Regions from separate parts of the Streptosporangium lutulentum genome, predicted to be linked through region 2. Evidence: predicted binding sites of a transcription regulator. Region 2 holds the regulator's gene; the other holds the start of a gene.
What was found. The regulator LexA, encoded in region 2, represses DNA repair genes until DNA is damaged. The targets are predictions, from matches to a motif close to TCGAACANNTGTTCGA.

Region 1 (9,134 bases), 5.4 Mb from region 2:
CGGGCATCCCCTGCTCGGCCACCTCGTTCATCAGCGGGCCGATTTTCGCCGCACCGTCGAGCATCGAGTACTCAGTGTGCACATGCAGATGAACGAAGGAATCCATCACCCACTCCTCAAAGTTGTAGGGTTTCTTCGGCCTCCGCATTTGACCTGAGTAGGAGCAGGGTTGTCCAACAATCGACACCCCAAAGTAGACAACCAAAAGTTGTTGAAGGGGGCAGGATGGAGCTGGATCCCGGCGCGGTCCGCGCCTTCGCCGCCATCGCCGATGACCGCTGCTTCGGTGAGGCGGCCGCCCAGTTGGGAGTGCTTCGGCCGCGCCACCGGCCCACTCCACGAAGCGATCGAACACACGCCCGCCCACCCGGAGCCACTGCACATCCTGGTCAGCCGCCGGCACAGACTCGCCGACCGCTGCCGGGTGCAGATGTCAGACCTGGCGGGCGCGACGGCCTGGATGCCCGGCAATGCCCGCGACAGTGAGTGGGCCGGGTCCTATGGTTTCCTCAACGCTGGTTTCGCCGTTGACATCGACACGTCCGGCCCCACCTTCGGCATGGAACACTTCGTGGAGAGAATCAGCGGATCAAGCGACCTCCGCAGCTTCGTCGACGAGAAGACACGGATACCGTGGCACTCCGACGTCGCCCAGATCCCGATCACCGAGCCCACACCGGTGTTCCCCTGGTCGCTCCCCCGGCGCTCCCAGAACGGCCACCCAGCGCCACCCCCGCTCATCACCCACATCAAGAGCAGACACCGGCCACCATGAATGGCTTCCGGCTCCGGATCAGGCCCTGTTCCCGGTAGGAACGACCCATCCCAAAGCCCTCCACCCGGGGCCCGTATCACCAGGGGCACATTGGCTCTGCCCGTGTCTGGCGCCTGGTCCACACCGCCTCAGCGGCTGCCCGCGGCACGCTATCGGGCGAACTCGGTGGACCGGGACTCACGCACGACCGTGATGCGGATCTGACCGGGGTAGGTGAGCTCCTCCTCGATCTGCTTGGCGACGTCACGGGCGATCACCTGGGCCTGGATGTCGTCGACCGCCTCCGGCTTGACCATGACCCGGATCTCGCGGCCCGCCTGCATGGCGAAGACCTTGTCGACCCCCTCGTAGGAGACGGCGATCTCCTCCAGCCGCTCCAGGCGCTTGACGTAGGCCTCCAGCGACTCGCGCCGGGCACCCGGGCGGCTGCCGCTGATCGCATCGGCGGCCTGGGTGAGGACCGCTTCGACGGTCTTGACCTCGACCTCGTTGTGGTGGGCCTCGATCGCGTGGACGACGTCCTCATGCTCGCCGTAGCGCCTGGCGATCTCGGCGCCGATGAGGGCATGGCTCCCCTCGACCTCGTGGGTGAGAGCCTTGCCGATGTCGTGCAGCACGGTGCAGCGCTTGAGGAGCGTCGAGTCCAACCGCAGCTCAGCCGCCATGATCCCGGCGATGTGGGCGGACTCGACGAGGTGGCCGAGCACGTTCTGGCCGTAGGAGGTGCGGTAGCGGAGCTGGCCGAGGAGAGTGACCAGCTCAGGGTGCATGTCGGTGATGCCGAGCTCGACCAGGGCGTCCTCGCCCGCGCGCACGCACAGCTCCTGGACCTCGGCCTTGCTGCGCTCGTGGGCCTCCTCGATGCGCTGAGGGTGAATGCGCCCGTCCAGGACGAGCTTCTCCAGTGTCAGCCGTGCGGTCTCCCTACGGACCGGGTCGAAACATGACAGCAGCACCGCTTCGGGCGTGTCATCGATGATCAGGTTGACCCCCGTGGTCGACTCGAAGGCCCGGATGTTACGGCCTTCGCGACCGATGATGCGGCCCTTCATCTCGTCACCCGGCAGATGCAGCACGCTGACGACGGACTCGGCGGTCTGCTCGGTGGCCACGCGCTGAACCGCCAGCGTGACGATCTTGGTGGCGCGCTTCTCGCCCTCCTTACGGGCCTCGCTCTCGATCTCCCTGACGATCAGCGCGGCCTCGCGCTTGGCCTGATTCTCGATCTCCCTGACGAGCTCCGCCCTGGCCTGGTCGCTGGTGAGCCCGGACACCCTCTCCAGAATGGCCTTGCGCTCCTGGGAGACCCGGTCGAGGTCCTCGCGACGGTCGGCCAGCTCGGTCTCCGTCTCGGCGAGCTTGCGGGCCCGTTCGGCCTGGCGTCTGGCCTCCTCGTCAAGGCGCTGCTCACGCTCGGCCAGCCGGCTCTCCCTGCGCTCAAGGTCGGCGCGAAACTCCTTGAGTTCGTACTTCAGCACCCGGCCCTCGGCCTCCGCCTCCTTGCGCAGCTCGGCCGCGGCCTCAACCGCGATCTCGGACCTGCGCAGGATCTCCCCGGCATCGCTCTCCGCCTTGGTACGGATGTCGGCGGCCTCGTGCCTGGCCTTTTCCAGCTCGGCGAGGATCTCCGCCTCCTGCTCAGGGGAGGGACCGCTGACCTTGCCGCCCGCATCGCCGATGCGACGCAGCAACACGATCAGCACGGTTATCGTCATCACGGCAAGGGCCACAACCGCCACTACTGCCAATGTGACGACCACAACCGGATCCATACGCGCCTCACATTCCTCGCGTCGCAGATATCAAGCACGCGAGGGGTCACACCCACGGCACGGAAAGCCAAGACGGTGGCGTCATCAGGACAGATGTCAACTCAGGACCCGCTCCGCACCAGCTGTACCGCCAGTCCAGCGCCCGCCCGCACCGCCAAGCCTGCTCATCCGTAATGCACCGCTATGACAATCCGCACTGCGCGGAGTAACTCCTCACTGTCGTTGAGATTAAGCGTCAGAGAGGTAACGAGCAAGCAAAGACCCGCTGATAAGCAGCTTTGGGCTAGTCGAGCGGGAAGTCCACATCCGTAGGAAAAACAGGACTTTCCGGCTCCTCGTCCTCCAAGGCTTCGCGGATCACCCTAAAGGCCAGGCCGGGTCCGTATCCCTTCCTGGCAAGCATGCCGGCCAGTCTCCGGGTCCTGACCGCGCGCTCCAGACCGCGAGTCGACGAGAGCTTGCGCTCCACCAGGCGGCGGGCGGTCTCCGCCTCCTGATCGGAGTCGAGCTGCTCCACCGCTTCCTTCACGACCTCTTCGTCCACCCCGCGGTGACGGAGCTCCGAGGCGAGAGCCCTGCGGGCGAGACCTCGCCCGGCATGGCGCGAGCTCACCCATGCGGCGGCGAACGCCTCGTCGTCGATGAGCCCGACCTCGGAGAACCGCTCAAGCACGGCCTCAGCCGCCTCTTCGGGCACCTCACGCTTACGCAGCGCCTCCGCGAGCTGAGCCCGTGTGCGCGGCGCCATGGTCAGCAGTCGCAGGCAGATCCCTCGTGCCACCGCCTCCGGATCGGCGGCGGGCCCTCGGCTCGCCGGAGATCCCTCGACCGGCCCGTCGGGAACAAGCCCCCGGGAACCGCCTCGCGACCGTTTTCCGCCCGTGTCCTTGCCCCCGGTGAATCCCTCCCAGGCGCTCGGCTGATCCCTGCGCGAACGCCGAGACCGGCCACCTTTTCGCCTGCTCGCCCCGGAGGCGCCGGCCTCCGGATCGTCGGGCCAGGCACCCCAGTCTCTCGGCCCGGCCGCGTCAGCCGGACCGGAGTCAGGTTCCGTCATCGTCGATCAGCTCAGATCAGACGTCACCCGGCTTGACCTCCACCGGCTTGGAGGCGGCGGCCTTGGCACCACGACCAGACGCGGCGGGGACCGGAGCCGGAGCGGCGGGCGGCGGAGTGGCCGGACTGTCGACTCGGGGGCCGACGCCGAGCTTCTCCTTGATCTTCTTCTCGATCTCGTTGGCCATATCGGGGTGGCTCTTCAGGAAGTTACGAGCGTTTTCCTTGCCCTGGCCGAGCTGGTCGCCCTCGTAGGTGTACCAGGCGCCGGACTTGCGGACGAAGCCCTGCTCGACACCCATGTCGATCAGGCCGCCCTCGCGGGAGATGCCGACGCCGTAGAGGATGTCGAAGTCGGCCACCCGGAAGGGCGGGGCCATCTTGTTCTTGACGACCTTCACCCTGGTGCGGTTGCCGACCGCCTCGGTGCCGTCCTTCAACGTCTCGATGCGGCGGATGTCGAGACGAACCGAGGCGTAGAACTTCAGCGCCTTTCCACCGGTCGTGGTCTCGGGCGAGCCGAACATGACGCCGATCTTCTCGCGGAGCTGGTTGATGAAGATCGCGGTGGTGCCGGTGTTGTTGAGCGCGCCGGCGACCTTGCGCAGCGCCTGGGACATCAACCGGGCCTGGAGACCGACGTGGCTGTCGCCCATCTCGCCCTCGATCTCGGCCTTGGGCACCAGGGCCGCGACCGAGTCGATGACCAGCAGGTCGACCGCGCCGGACCGGATCAGCATGTCGGCGATCTCCAGCGCCTGCTCTCCGGTGTCGGGCTGGGAGACGAGCAGCGCGTCGGTGTCGACACCGAGCTTCTGGGCGTATTCGGGGTCGAGCGCGTGCTCGGCGTCGATGAACGCGGCGATGCCGCCGGCGCGCTGGGCGTTGGCCACCGCGTGCAGGGCGACCGTGGTCTTGCCCGAGGATTCGGGACCGTAGACCTCGACGATGCGTCCGCGCGGGAAGCCACCGATGCCGAGGGCGATGTCGAGCGCGATGGAGCCGGTGGGGATCACCTCGATGGGCGCCCGGGTCTCGTCGCCCAGGCGCATGATGGAGCCCTTGCCGAACTGCCGCTCGATCTGAGCGAGCGCGGTCTCGAGCGCCTTCTCGCGGTCGTTAGCTGCCATGGGAGCCCCCTGAAGGGTTGCGGGTTGAATCGGTTGCCAGAAAGCTACGGGGTGCCACCGACATTTTCGGAGGGGCACGCCACGAGCGCAGACATGTTCAATATAGCCGAACGACTGTTCGATCGTGGCCCAATGACATCACGTGTTCCCAGGAAGCACAGGCCGCGGTTTCCGGGGCGCTCCAGGCCGTGCCGGCCCGGCCACGGACCCGCGGCGAATCCCGCCACAGGCGCGGCGGACACCGGCGAGTCCCTCGCGAAAGGCCGCCGACCCCATCCGGGAGGCGACATTCCCGGGAATTCCGCCGGACGTGTTGTCACCGAGCTGACCTGGAGTGATCCTGAAGGCAAAGGATCCCGAGGTGCCCTCAGTGCCCAGCGCGTTCACGCAGCAACGCCTAGCCCATCTTGAGTCCCTGGCCGCCGAACTGCCCGACCGGGGGCTGGTCAGCCGCATGCTCGGAGGCGATGACCCCGTGCTCTGGGTGTGGCATCCGGGCAGCGGGAGACAGACGATCGTCTTCGCCACCCCCGCCAAGGACGGCTGGCTGTTTCTGTGGTCGCCGGCCGGTCAGGAGAGCGCCGACGATCCCGGGCACGTGGCCGACTCGGTGGGGAAACTGCTCCGCGCCGACTCCTAGCCCCGCTTCTTCGCACATGCCGTGTCGCCGCGGGTCGATGAGTGATCATCACAGGTCAACGGAGTGATGTGCGAAGAGCGGCCTAGCGGAGCCTGGGCGAGACGTCGGTCACCCCGCACACGGCGTTCCAGACCTCCTTGGCCCCGACGCCGTCGGCCAGCGCCTGGTTCGCGGTCCGGCCGCCCAGGTCCGCGATGACGTAGTCGCGAGCCCACGACTCGGCGTACGGATCGCCGAAGTGCAGCTTCATCCGCTTCCAGAACTCCGACAGGCGCATACCTCAAGTATGGGTGCCGCCGGAGGTGGAACCGCCGCCCCCGGGAGATCGGCCGGAGACTTCGAGCCGTCAGAGAACGCGGGAGCCGTACATCTCACCGAGCGGGTCGGCGAGCAGTTCGAGGCGGGCCCCGTCGGGGTCCGTGAAGTAGATCGAGGTACCGCTCTCGACCTGGTGCGGCACGCCCGCGGCCTCCAGCTTGCCCCGCAGTCGCTCCCAGGCCGCCGGGTCCACCGAGATGGCGATGTGGTGGAGCCCGCCGAGGACCTCCTTGTAGGGGCCGAGGTCCAGCCCGGGGAAGTCGAAGAAGGCGATCAGGTTGCCGTTGCCGATGTCGAAGAAGAAGTGGTTGGAACCCCGGTAGTCACGGTTTTCGATGATCTCCGTGAGGGGGAACTCCAGAAGATCCTGGTAGAAGGCGATCGTCTTCTCGACATCCGAGGAGATCAGGGCGAAGTGATGCAAGCCTCTCGCGCTGCTCTGCGGACGATGCTCTCTCACGTGTTCCGTCTTGATCCGCTCACGTGTCGCCTCGATGGCCTGATAGTCGATGCTCACCGTTAGCCCACCGCTCACTGCGTCGTATGTCTGTCAGTCGTATGTCTGTCAAAGGCTTCTGCCCCGAGGCCGGGGAAGGCCGGCCTCCTGCCGGTGGCCGCCCCGGGACGCCCCCGGGCTCCTCGGTGATTTAAATTTAAAGGAAAACGCCCAGTACTGGAACCCAGCCCCGAGGCGGCCCCGCTGACCCGGCCGATACGGCCGGAGCTCCCGGCGGCTGGACCTGACCGGGTCACCGCCTCCTCCGGAGGCATGAAGGGCTCGGAGACCGCGTTGACGCCAGGTCGCCGTAGCACCGGGTCTCCCTGGCCTCGGGGCCGCCACTCGCCGCGCCCTTCGCCGAACTGGTCCGGGGCGCCGGCTCTCTCCACGACGGTCTCGGGGCGCCTGAGCGGCCCCCTCAGCGTCCTCATGCGGTCTCATGCGGTCTTGGGGCGCCCGGAACGGCACCTGCGACGGCCTTCCGGCGATCCAGGAGCTCCGAAGCGGACCTTACGACGACCTCACAGCGGTCTCAGGGGCCCGGGAACGGCCCTTGCGGTGATCTCGCGGCAGCCCGCTCCGAGGCTACGGCCCCGCATCCCCTCCCCGCATCCTCTCCCTGTATCCCTTAGCCGCGTCCTCTCCCCGCATCCTCTCCCTGCATCCCTTAAGCCGCGTCCCCTCACCGCGGGTCTCACCGCGGAGGCGCCGGTGCTCACCTCCTACGGCCCGGCCGCCGATGACGGATTCTGTCGGTGAGGGGATGCACTATGGAGCCGTGACCCGAATGGGGCGATCACGTCGGCAGGGGGAGGCACGTGATGAGCGAGGCGGGCCGTGAACCGGCGAGCGGCGACGGGGCGCTCGGCCACTTCACCCAGATGACCAGAGACTGGTTCACCGGGGCCTTCGCCGCGCCCACCGCCGCGCAGGAGGGGGCCTGGGCGTCGATCGCCAGAGGCGACAACACCCTGGTGGTCGCGCCCACCGGGTCCGGCAAGACGCTGGCCGCGTTCCTGTGGTCCCTCGACCGGCTGGCCTCCGAGCAGGCGTCCGCCGGCGAGGTGCCCGCCGCGGGCGTCAAGGACGGGCGAAAGCGCTCTGGAAAGGACGAGCCTCCACGACGGTGCCGGGTGCTCTACGTGTCACCGCTCAAGGCACTGGCGGTGGACGTCGAGCGCAACCTCCGGGCGCCGCTGGCCGGGCTGAGGCAGACCGCGCGGAGGCTGGGTCTTCCGATGCCGGACATCTCGGTGGCGATCCGGTCGGGCGACACCTCCCCCGAGGAGCGGCGCCGGTTCGCGGCCAAGCCGACGGACATCCTCATCACGACCCCCGAGTCGCTGTTCCTGCTGTTGACCAGCCAGGCCCGTGAGGCGCTGCGCGGCGTGGAGACGGTCATCATCGACGAGGTGCACGCGGTGGCGGCCACCAAGCGCGGCGCGCACCTGGCCCTCAGCCTGGAGCGGCTCGACGCCCTGCTGTCCCGGCCCGCACAGCGCGTCGGCCTGTCGGCGACCGTGCGTCCGGTGAGCGAGGTGGCCGCCTTCCTCGGCGGCCCCCGCCCGGCGACCGTGGTCCAGCCGCCCTCGGAGAAGGTGATCGAGGTCGAGGTGATCGTGCCGGTCGAGGACATGACCGAGCTCGACATGCCCCCCTCCCCCTCCGTGCCCGGTGACGACGACCACTGGCCGGCCGAGCCCCCGGCCCGGCGGTCCATCTGGCCGCACGTCGAGGAGCGGCTGTTCGATCTGATCGGCGGCCATCGTTCGACGATCGTGTTCTCCAACTCCCGGCGGCAGGCCGAGCGGCTGTGCACCCGCCTCAACGAGCTGGCCTGGGAACGCCGGACCGGCGACCCGGAGCGGATCGAGCCAACCAGGCAAGCAGGACGGGCGCGGCCGGGCGGGCAGATAACAGAGGCCGCAGGGCAGGCGGAGGCGGCCGGGCAGGCGGAGCCGGTGCACTGGGCGCAGGGGTTTCCCGGCCCTCCGGCGTCCCTCTCCACCCCGGCGGGGGTGATGGCGCAGGCGGGGACGGCCAAGGGCGTGGTCCCGGAGATCGTGCGAGCCCACCACGGATCGGTGTCGAAGGAGGAGCGGTCCCAGATCGAGGAGGCGCTCAAGTCGGGGCGGCTGCCCGCCGTGGTCGCGACCTCCAGTCTGGAGCTCGGCATCGACATGGGCGCGGTGGATCTGGTGGCCTGCGTGGGGGCGCCGCCGAGCGTGGCGAGCGGCCTGCAGCGGATCGGCAGAGCCGGGCACCAGGTGGGAGCCGTCTCACGGGGAGTGATCTTCCCCAAATACCGCGGAGACCTGGTCCAGACGGCCGTGGTGGCCGAGCGGATGAGGAGCGGGGAGATCGAAGACCTCCGTTACCCGCGCAACCCGCTCGACGTGCTCGCCCAGCAGATCGTGGCGATGACCGCGCTGGACGAGTGGACGGTTGACGAGCTGGAGAGCGTGGTACGGCGCGCCGCACCGTACCGGGCCCTGCCCAGGAGCGCGCTGGAGGCGACGCTCGACATGCTCGCCGGGCGCTATCCGAGCGAGGAGTTCGCCGAGCTGAGGCCCCGCATCGTCTGGGACCGGGTCACCGGCACGCTGCAGGGCCGTCCCGGAGCTCAGCGGCTGGCCGTCACCAACGGCGGCACGATTCCCGACCGCGGGCTGTTCGGCGTGTTCCTGGTCGGGGAGAAATCCTCCCGGGTGGGCGAACTGGACGAGGAGATGGTCTACGAGTCGCGTGCCGGAGACGTGTTCGTGCTGGGCGCGACCTCCTGGCGGATCGAGGAGATCACGGCCGACCGGGTGCTGGTCACCCCCGCCCCCGGGCAACCGGGCAAGCTGCCGTTCTGGCACGGCGACACCGCGGGGCGTCCGGCGGAGCTCGGGCGGGCGATCGGCGCGTTCCTTCGCGAGATGTCCGCGGCGGGCGCGGACTC
Region 2 (9,134 bases):
CATGACGCCCGCGAGGGTCGAGCCCTGCTTGGACATCTTCAGGAAGACCTCGCCGAGACCGTCGTCGGGGTAGGACGAGGCGGTCATGTAGCCCTTGGCGCCGCCCACGGTGAAGCGCGTGGTGGTGCTGGGGCGCTGGTTCGGCATCCGGCGGCGGGTCGGGCGGCTGATCTCCACGACCTGGACCGCCGGCTCCGCGGGAGCGGCCTTCTCGTCGCTCTTCTTACCGGCGACGGAGAGCGGCTGGCCGACCTTGCAGTTGTCGCGGTAGACGGCCAGGGCCTTCAGACCGAGCTTCCAGCCCTCCATGTAGACCTGCTCGATGTCCTCGATCGTCGCGGACTCGGGCAGGTTGACCGTCTTGGAGATGGCGCCGGACAGGAACGGCTGGGCCGCGGCCATCATCCGGACGTGCCCCATGGGGGCGATCGCCCGCTCGCCCATGGCGCAGTCGAACACCTCGTAGTGCTCCCGCTTGAGACCGGGGGCGTCCACGACGTGGCTGTTCTGGGCGATGTACTCGACGATCGCCTCGACCTGCTCCTCCTGGTAGCCCAGCTGCCGGAGCGCCCGCGGGATCGTCTGGTTGACGATCTGCATGGAGCCGCCGCCGACGAGCTTCTTGAACTTGACCAGGGCGAGGTCGGGCTCGATGCCGGTGGTGTCGCAGTCCATCATCAGGCCGATGGTGCCGGTGGGCGCGAGCAGCGAGGCCTGAGCGTTGCGGTAGCCGTTCTTGTCACCGAGCTTGAGGCACTCCGCCCACTGCTTGGAGGCCTCCCGGTGGATGGCGCCGTCGATCGCGTCGATCGTGCGCAGGCCGTCGTTGGCCTCGCTGTGCTTGCGCATGACCCGCTTGTGGGCGTCGGCGTTGCGGGCATAGCCGTCGTACGGCCCGACGACCGCGGCCAGTTCGGCGCTGCGGCGGTAGGAGACGCCGGTCATCAGCGAGGTGATGGCCCCGGCGACGGCCCGGCCGCCGTCGGAGTCGTAGGCGTGGCCGGTGGCCATGAGCAGCGCGCCGAGGTTGGCGTAGCCGATGCCGAGCTGGCGGTAGGCCCGGGTGGTCTCGTCGATCTTCTGGGTCGGGAAGTCGGCGAAGGTGATGGAGACGTCCATCGCGGTGATGACCAGCTCGGTGACCTTCACGAAGCTCGCGATGTCGAAGGAGTCGTCGTCGTTCAGGAACTTGAGCAGGTTGATGCTCGCCAGGTTGCAGGAGGAGTTGTCCAGGTGCAGGTACTCCGAGCACGGGTTGCTGGCGGTGATGCGGCCCGTCTCCGGGCTGGTGTGCCAGTCGTTGATCGTGTCGTCGTACTGGACACCCGGGTCGGCGCACTCCCACGCCGCCTTGGCCATCTTGCGGAACAGGTCCTTGGCCTCGACCGTCTCGATGACCTCGCCGGTGAGGCGGGCGCGCAGGCCGAACCGCTCGCCCTTCTCCACCGCGTTCATGAACTCGTCGGAGACGCGCACGGAGTTGTTGGCGTTCTGGTACTGGACGGAGACGATGTCCTTGCCGCCCAGGTCCATGTCGAACCCGGCGTCGCGCAGCGCGCGGACCTTGTCCTCCTCGCGCGCCTTGGTCTCGATGAACTCCTCGATGTCGGGGTGGTCCACGTCCAGGACGACCATCTTGGCCGCGCGGCGGGTGGCGCCGCCCGACTTGATGGTGCCCGCGGAGGCGTCCGCGCCGCGCATGAAGGAGACCGGGCCGCTGGCCGTACCGCCGCTGGAGAGCAGTTCCTTGGAGGAGCGGATCCTGGAGAGGTTCACGCCGGAGCCCGAACCGCCCTTGAAGATCACACCCTCTTCCTTGTACCAGTCGAGGATGGACTCCATCTGGTCGTCGACGGCCAGGATGAAACAGGCGCTGACCTGCTGCGGCGAGGCCGTGCCGACGTTGAACCAAACCGGCGAGTTGAAACTGAAGATCTGGTTGACCAGGGCGTGCTTGAGCTCGTGGTCGAAGATCTCGGCGTCTTCCTCGGTGGCGAAGTAGCCGTGCTCGACGGCGGTCTTGGTATAGACGCCCACCACGCGGTCGACGAGCTGCTTGAGGCTCCACTCGCGTTGCGGGGTGCCGACCGCGCCGCGGAAATACTTGGTGGTCACGATGTTGGCGGCGTTGACCGACCAGGACTGGGGGAACTCGACGCCCCGCTGCTCAAAGTTGATCGACCCGTCGCGCCAGTTGGTCATGACGACGTCACGGCGCTCCCAGAGCACCTCATCGTAGGGATGCACTCCAGGTGTGGTGAAGATGCGCTTCATCCTCAAACCCTTGTGCACTCGCTTGCCCCCACGTGTAACCGCACCACTGACGGTTTCCGTCATGACTTCCCCCTTCCGGGGCCCTTGAAGGGCCCTCGAGCCGGATACATCAACGCGCCGCCCTGTCCCCCGGCGCCCGGGGTCTGATTCAGTCTTGCTTGATGGAACGCTCTGTCCGCAGCTGCTCGATCTCCGCCTCGAAGTCGGCGAGGGTCTCGAATCCGCGGTAGACGGAGGCGAACCGTAGGTAGGCCACTTCGTCCAGCTCACGGAGCGGGCCCAGGATCGCGAGCCCGACCTCGTGCGCGGGGATCTCCGCGCACCCGGTCGCCCGGATGCCCTCCTCGACCAGCTGGCCCAGTCGTGCCAGCGAGTCTTCGCCGACCGGCCTGCCCTGGCAGGCCCGCCGAACCCCGGCGACCACTTTGTCCCTGAAGAACGGCTCGGTCACACCACTGCGCTTGCTCACCATGAGCAGCACCGTCTCCTGCGTGGTGAACCTGCGCCCGCACTCCGGGCATGTGCGCCTGCGGCGGATGGCGCCGCCGTCCTCGGTGGAGCGGCTGTCGATGACCCGCGTGTCAGGGTGACGGCAGAACGGACAGTGCACGCGTGTCGCCTCCCTGACCGGCTGAGCGGCTCACTCACCCCATGCACCTCACAGCGCTCGGGAAGAGACGCGTGCGCACGCTCCTCGAATAGTCGAGGTGCGGTAATGGAAACACAATCTATGGTGAAGTATGTCGCCGAAGCCACTAGATGTTGTGGTCCAACGGTAGGAGGGTCGGACCATGAACGCAAGTTAGGAAGACCCTTCGGAGCGAAGTCGCTGATCAGCCGCCGTCGTCCGGCGTGTCGCCCTTCGAAGACCTCCCGAGTGACCCCCTCACGCTTCACGAACCTTCGCTCGACGTTTCGAACGAGACGTCGAAACGACCTCCGGGGGCACCCCCTCAGGGGGTGAGACCGGCGGGCAGGTAGAGCCGGGTCCCGGGCTGGACCACCGAGCCGGACAGCCCGTTGAGATCCATGATCTGGCGAGTCACCCCGTCGGGATCGACCTTTCTCGTCACCGCGTCCACGATCTCCCGCAGTGTGTCGCCCCTCTGCACCACGACCCAGTGCAGGCCCTCGTGGCCTCTCCGCTCGCCCGCCGAGGCGGCGTCGATGCGGCCCCCGATCCAGAGCCCTCCCAAAGTCAGCAGCGCGAGCACCGCCACCACCACAATCCTCCCACGCCGAGTGAGGCGCAGCGGCGCATGAGGACGCCCGGCACCCCTCCGCGAACCCGGCCGCGGGGACGCCACCGCCCGCGAGCGCGGCGCCGGCACGGACCGCGGTTTCGCCGCGGGGCGCGGCGCCTTCGAGGATCTCGACGGCGGCACGGACCGCAACATCCTCACGGACCTCGACGGCGACACGGACTTCGCCTGTGTCGCGGATCTCGGCGCCGGAACGGATCTCGGCGGCGGCACGGACCTCGGCTGTGTCGCGGATCTCAGCGTCGGAACGGACCTTGACCGTGTCGCGGATCTCGATGACGACACGGACCTCGGTGGCGTCGCGGATCTCGATGACGGAACGGCTCCCGACGGCGGCACGGACCGCAGCATCCTCGCGGGCGGCGGCGTTTTCGCGGCCGGCGGTGTTTTCGCGGATTCCGGCGGCGCCACGGATCTCGGTGACGGCACGGATCGCAGTGTCGTCGCGGTCGGCTTCATGATGGCCCCCATCCCTTCGACCTGGCCGAACACATGTCGAAGAAAGATCGGTGAATCGAACACGATGTCGATCGAACTCCCGTACGATGTTGTACACCACGCTGGCATCGATTTCGAGGACATTCGAACTATTGTTTGAGTATGATCTTCGGTCGGAGTACGGTCGCTGTGTGCGACGCAATCAATACAGACCGGGATGCGAGGAGATCGCATGAGCGAGCATGACGAGAACGGTTCGGCCACCGGCGACCTGGCGGTACGCAGACGTGACTCTCTTGGCCTCACCCCCAGGCAGCGGAAGATCCTTGAGGTCATCCGTGATTCCGTGCAGCAGCGCGGCTATCCGCCGTCCATGCGAGAGATCGGTGAGGCGGTGCAGCTCACCAGCACCTCCAGCGTGTCGCACCAGTTGACGGCGTTGCAGCGCAAGGGCTACCTGCGCCGCGATCCGCACCGTCCCCGCGCGCTCGAGGTGCGTCTCCCCGGCGAGCCCGCGTTGTGGGTGGATCCCGGCGCCGGAGACGACGAGGCGCCGGTCAACCGCCCGACCGCGGCCTACGTGCCGCTCGTCGGCCGGATCGCCGCCGGTGGCCCGATTCTCGCCGAGGAGAGCGTCGAAGACGTCTTCGCCCTGCCCAAGCAACTCGTCGGCGAGGGCACGCTCTTCCTGCTCCAGGTGACCGGCGACTCGATGATCGAAGCGGCGATCGCCGACGGCGACTGGGTGGTCGTGCGCCAGCAGCCCGTGGCCGACAACGGCGACGTGGTCGCGGCGATGATCGACGGTGAGGCCACGGTCAAGACCTTCAAGCGCAAGGACGGCCACGTCTGGCTGGTCCCGCACAACTCGAACTACGACCCGATCCCGGGTGACGAGGCCACCGTCCTGGGCAAGGTCGTGGCGGTTCTGCGCAAGCTCTGACGCACACCGCGAGACAACACATCGGAGGGGAGCGAGGCCACCCGGCCAGGGCCACGCTCCCCTCCGGCGTTCAGCGACGCCGGTCCCTGAGCAACTCCACGACCGCGGTTATGTCGGAGTCGCTCCATCCACGCTCGGCGGCTTCCTCGTAGCGCCGTTCGACCAGCCGGGCGATCGGAAGATCAATACCCCTCGACTCCGCGACCTCCACGGTGAGCCGCACGTCCTTGGCACCGAGCGACGTCGTGAACCATCCGCGGTGGTCGTCACCGAGGATGCCGTCGAGCCGGTTGTGCAGGGCGGGCGCGACGGTCGGCCACTGGAAGAGAAACTCCCTCAGCATCGCCTCGTCGAGTCCGGCCGCCTGACCCGTCGCCACCACTTCGGCGATGACGGCGATACCCGACATCATCAGATAGTTGTTCAGAAGCTTGTACGTCAGGGCGTTTCCCGGGTCGCCCCCGCAGTAGTACCAGCGCGTGGCGAAGAGATCCGGCCAGATCGGCTTCAGCCGGTCCACGAGATCGCGTTCGCCTCCCAGCAGCCCCATGGCCTGCCCCTCGACGACGGCCTGAGGCCCTCCGAGGATGGGGGCGGCCACAAAACGGCCTCCCGGCACCAGATCCACCAGCGCGCGGGACGTGTCCGGAGAGACGGTGCTCATATCGGCCACGATCGGCCCTCCGGGATCCGATCCGAGATCGGCCAGCCGGGTCATGACGTCACGGACCGCCCTGTCGTCGGCGAGCGACATCAGCACGGCCTCGGTTCCCCGCGCGGCCTCGATCGGCGAGGACGCCTCCACGGCACCGGCGTCGACGACCTCGGCCGCCTTGCCCGGCGTCCGGTTCCAGATCGTGACCACATGACCGCGTTCGAGCAACCGCAGGGCCAGCGCCCGCCCCATGCTGCCCATCCCCAATACCGATACCCGCATGCCTCTATCCCCCTGTCAGCCGTTGTCCTTCCCTTCCACCACCGGCTACCGAGATGCGGGCCGGCGCCCCGTCGTCGAACCGGGGGTGAGGAGCCACGCGGGAGTGATCTCGGGGGCGCGATCACTCCTTCGGCGAGACTCCGTGGAGTGGAATGGACACACACCGTAACATTCGCGCCGGCCGGCAGGCGTGTGAGGGCCATGCCACACGGGTGGGATCACGTTCTGCCGGCATGACAGATCGCCGTGCCGCGACGCCGCCGCGTTCGACGGGAGGACGGCGAGACGGAGAGGACGGAGACGGAGAAGACAGCGGAGACGGAGAGAACGGCGGAGACGGAGAGAACGGAGAGGACGGCACGGTGGGCCGTCGCCTTCCGTGCACGCGGTCAAGGCGTCGAACCAGCGGACGCGTCTGTGAAAGCAGGTGTCCCGTGCCGCTCACGCGTTCTGCGAGAGACCGCGTGAGCGGCACGGGACACCTCCGGCGTTCATCCGGGGACGCGGGTCAGGGGACGATGTTGACCAGCTTGGGCGCACGGACGATGACCTTGCGCGGCGCGCCGGACAGGAAGGGCTGGATCTTCTCGGACGCCAGCGCCAGAGCCTCCAGCTCCGCGTCGGAGATCTCCGGGGAGACCTCCAGCCGGTCGCGCACCTTGCCGGCGACCTGGACGACGCAGGTGACGGAGTCTTGGACCAGCAGGGCCGGGTCGGCCGTCGGCCAGCCCGCCTTGGCGACCGTGGCGGGGTGGCCCAGCCGCTCCCAGCCCTCTTCCGCGGCGTACGGCGCGACCAGCGACAGCATGACCGCCAGGGTCTCGGCGGCCTCTCGGACCGCCGGGTCCGAGGCTCCGGGGCCGGAGTCGATGGCCTTGCGGGTCGCGCTCGTCAGCTCCATCATGCGGGCCACCGCGACGTTGAAGCGATGGGACTCGACCAGCCGGGTGACCTCTTCGACGGTCCGGTGGACGATCTTGCGCAGGTTCAGGTCACCGGTGGCGAAGTCCGTGCCGGGAGCCGAGGCCGCACCGGCCTCGGCCATGACACGGAACGCACGGGCCAGGAACTTCTGCGACGCGGCCGGGGAGAGGTCGGCCCAGTCGATGTCGTCCTCGGGCGGGCCGGCGAACACCACGGTCAGCCGGACCGCGTCCACGCCGTAGGAGTCGATCTGCTCGCCCAGGTCCACGCCGTTGCCCAGCGACTTGGACATCGCCTTGCCCTGGTTGATCACCTGACCCTGGTTCAGCAGGCGGGTGAAGGGCTCGACGAAATCGACCATGCCCATGTCGTGCAGGACCTTGGTGAAGAATCGCGAGTACAGCAGGTGCAGCACCGCGTGCTCGACGCCGCCGACGTACTGGTCGATCGGCCCCCACTGGCGCAGCTTCTCCACGTCGAACGGGCCGCCCTCGTAGGAGGGGTCCACGTAGCGCAGGAAGTACCAGGAGGAGTCGACGAAGGTGTCCATCGTGTCGGTGTCGCGCATGGCGGGACCGCCGCACTTGGGACAGTCGACGTTGACCCAGTCTTCGGCCGAGGCCAGCGGGGAGACCCCCTTGGGGGTCAGGGCCTCACCGCGCAGGTCGGGCAGGGTGACGGGCAGCTGGTCGTCGGGGACGGGGACCTCGCCGCAGTCGAGGCAGTGGATGATCGGGATCGGGCAGCCCCAGAAGCGCTGGCGGGACAGCAGCCAGTCGCGCAGCCGGAAGTTGACCGTGGGACGCCCCGTGCCCCGCTCGCTCAGCACCTCGGTGATCTTGCGGATCGCGTCGGCCTTGGCCAGGCCGTCCAGCGGGCCGGAGTTGACCATCGCGCCGTCGCCGGAGGTGGCGACGCCGGTCTCGCCGGGGTCGGCCAGGCCGGTGTGCACGACCACCCGTACCGGCAGATCGAAGGTCCGGGCGAAGTCCAGGTCGCGCTGGTCGTGCGCGGGCACGGCCATGATGGCGCCGTGGCCGTAGTCGGACAGCACGTAGTCGGCCGCCCAGACCGGCATGCGCTCGCCGTTGACCGGGTTGATCGCGTACCGGCCCAGGAAGACGCCGGTCTTCTCCTTCTCGGTGGACAGCCGGTCGATGTCGGACAGCTTGGCCACCTCGGCCTGGTACGCCTCGAACGCCTCACGCCGGTCGTCGGTGACGATCTCCGCCGCCAGCGGCGCGTCCGGGGCGACCACGAAGAAGGTCGCGCCGTACAGGGTGTCGGGGCGGGTGGTGTAGACGGTGACCGGCTCGTCGCGACCTTCGATCACGAAGTTGACGTCGGCGCCCTCGGAGCGGCCGATCCAGTTGCGCTGCATGGTCAGCACGCGCTCCGGCCAGCCGTCCTTCAGCTGCACCATGTCGTCCAGCAGCCGGTCGGCGTAGTCAGTGATCTTGAAATACCACTGGGTCAGCTCGCGGCGGACGACGTCGGCCCCGCATCGCTCGCACCGCCCGGCGACGACCTGCTCGTTGGCCAGCACGGTCTGGTCGTTCGGGCACCAGTTGACCAGGCCGCCCTTGCGGTAGGCCAGGCCGCGCTCGAAGAAGCGGATGAACAGCCACTGGGTCCACTTGTAGTACTCGGCGTCGCTGGTGTGCAGGCGGTGAGACCAGTCGAAGGAAACCGCGTAACGCTTGAAGGAGTGGGCCTGGGTCTCGATGTTGGCGTAGGTCCACTCGGCGGGGTGCGCGTTGCGCCGGATCGCCGCGTTCTCGGCGGGCAGGCCGAAGGAGTCCCAGCCGATGGGGTGCAGCACGTTGTAACCGCGCTGGAACCAGTAACGGGAGACGACGTCGCCGATGGCGAACACCTCGGCGTGACCCATGTGCAGGTCGCCCGAGGGATAGGGGAACATGTCGAGCACGTAGCGTCGTTCACGCGTGTCGGCGGGGTCGTCGGAGGCCCGGAAGGGGTCCAGCTCCTCCCACCGCTGCTGCCATTTGACCTGCAGCGCCTGCGGGTCATAATGCTGCTCGTCGCTCTGCGTGTCGGCTCGCTCGCTCACGTTCAATCTTCCCTCGGTATACGTCTGTGCAGATGATCTGGCCCGTTCTGGCCCAATGGAAAAACCCTCCGCTCACGCGAAGGGCAGCCGCATCGGCAGGGCACTCAGAGCCAGGAAATCCGATGCGGCCCGGTAAGCAGCAAGGTCGCGGCATGCATATTCCAAGCCTATCGCAGTCCACAAGTCATATTCATGGCCTGGGAAAACAAGGCCGATCATCATGAAAGGGGGACAGCGGAGCGGCCGGTCGGCACAATGGGGACGCTCGCACATCCGGGCAAGACG

Region 1: the regulator LexA is predicted to act here: its motif matches at 4,840-4,855, upstream of recA (recombinase RecA).

What each region holds. Positions count from the first base shown of each region.
Region 1 is NZ_JAUSQU010000001.1:5,429,199-5,438,332, forward strand. Features, by position in the region: gene dnaE (DNA polymerase III subunit alpha) at 1-109, opposite strand, end outside; gene J2853_RS24170 (type 2 periplasmic-binding domain-containing protein) at 272-775, shown strand; gene rny (ribonuclease Y) at 925-2,490, opposite strand; gene recX (recombination regulator RecX) at 2,831-3,604, opposite strand; gene recA (recombinase RecA) at 3,621-4,733, opposite strand; gene J2853_RS24190 (hypothetical protein) at 5,095-5,373, shown strand; gene J2853_RS24195 (DUF3046 domain-containing protein) at 5,456-5,650, opposite strand; gene J2853_RS24200 (VOC family protein) at 5,720-6,208, opposite strand; gene J2853_RS24205 (Lhr family helicase) at 7,012-9,134, shown strand, end outside.
Region 2 is NZ_JAUSQU010000001.1:75,684-84,817, reverse strand. Features, by position in the region: gene J2853_RS00340 (vitamin B12-dependent ribonucleotide reductase) at 1-2,337, opposite strand, end outside; gene nrdR (transcriptional regulator NrdR) at 2,423-2,884, opposite strand; gene J2853_RS00330 (LysM peptidoglycan-binding domain-containing protein) at 3,228-3,494, opposite strand; gene lexA (transcriptional repressor LexA) at 4,207-4,917, shown strand; gene J2853_RS00320 (NAD(P)-dependent oxidoreductase) at 4,988-5,854, opposite strand; gene leuS (leucine--tRNA ligase) at 6,363-8,849, opposite strand.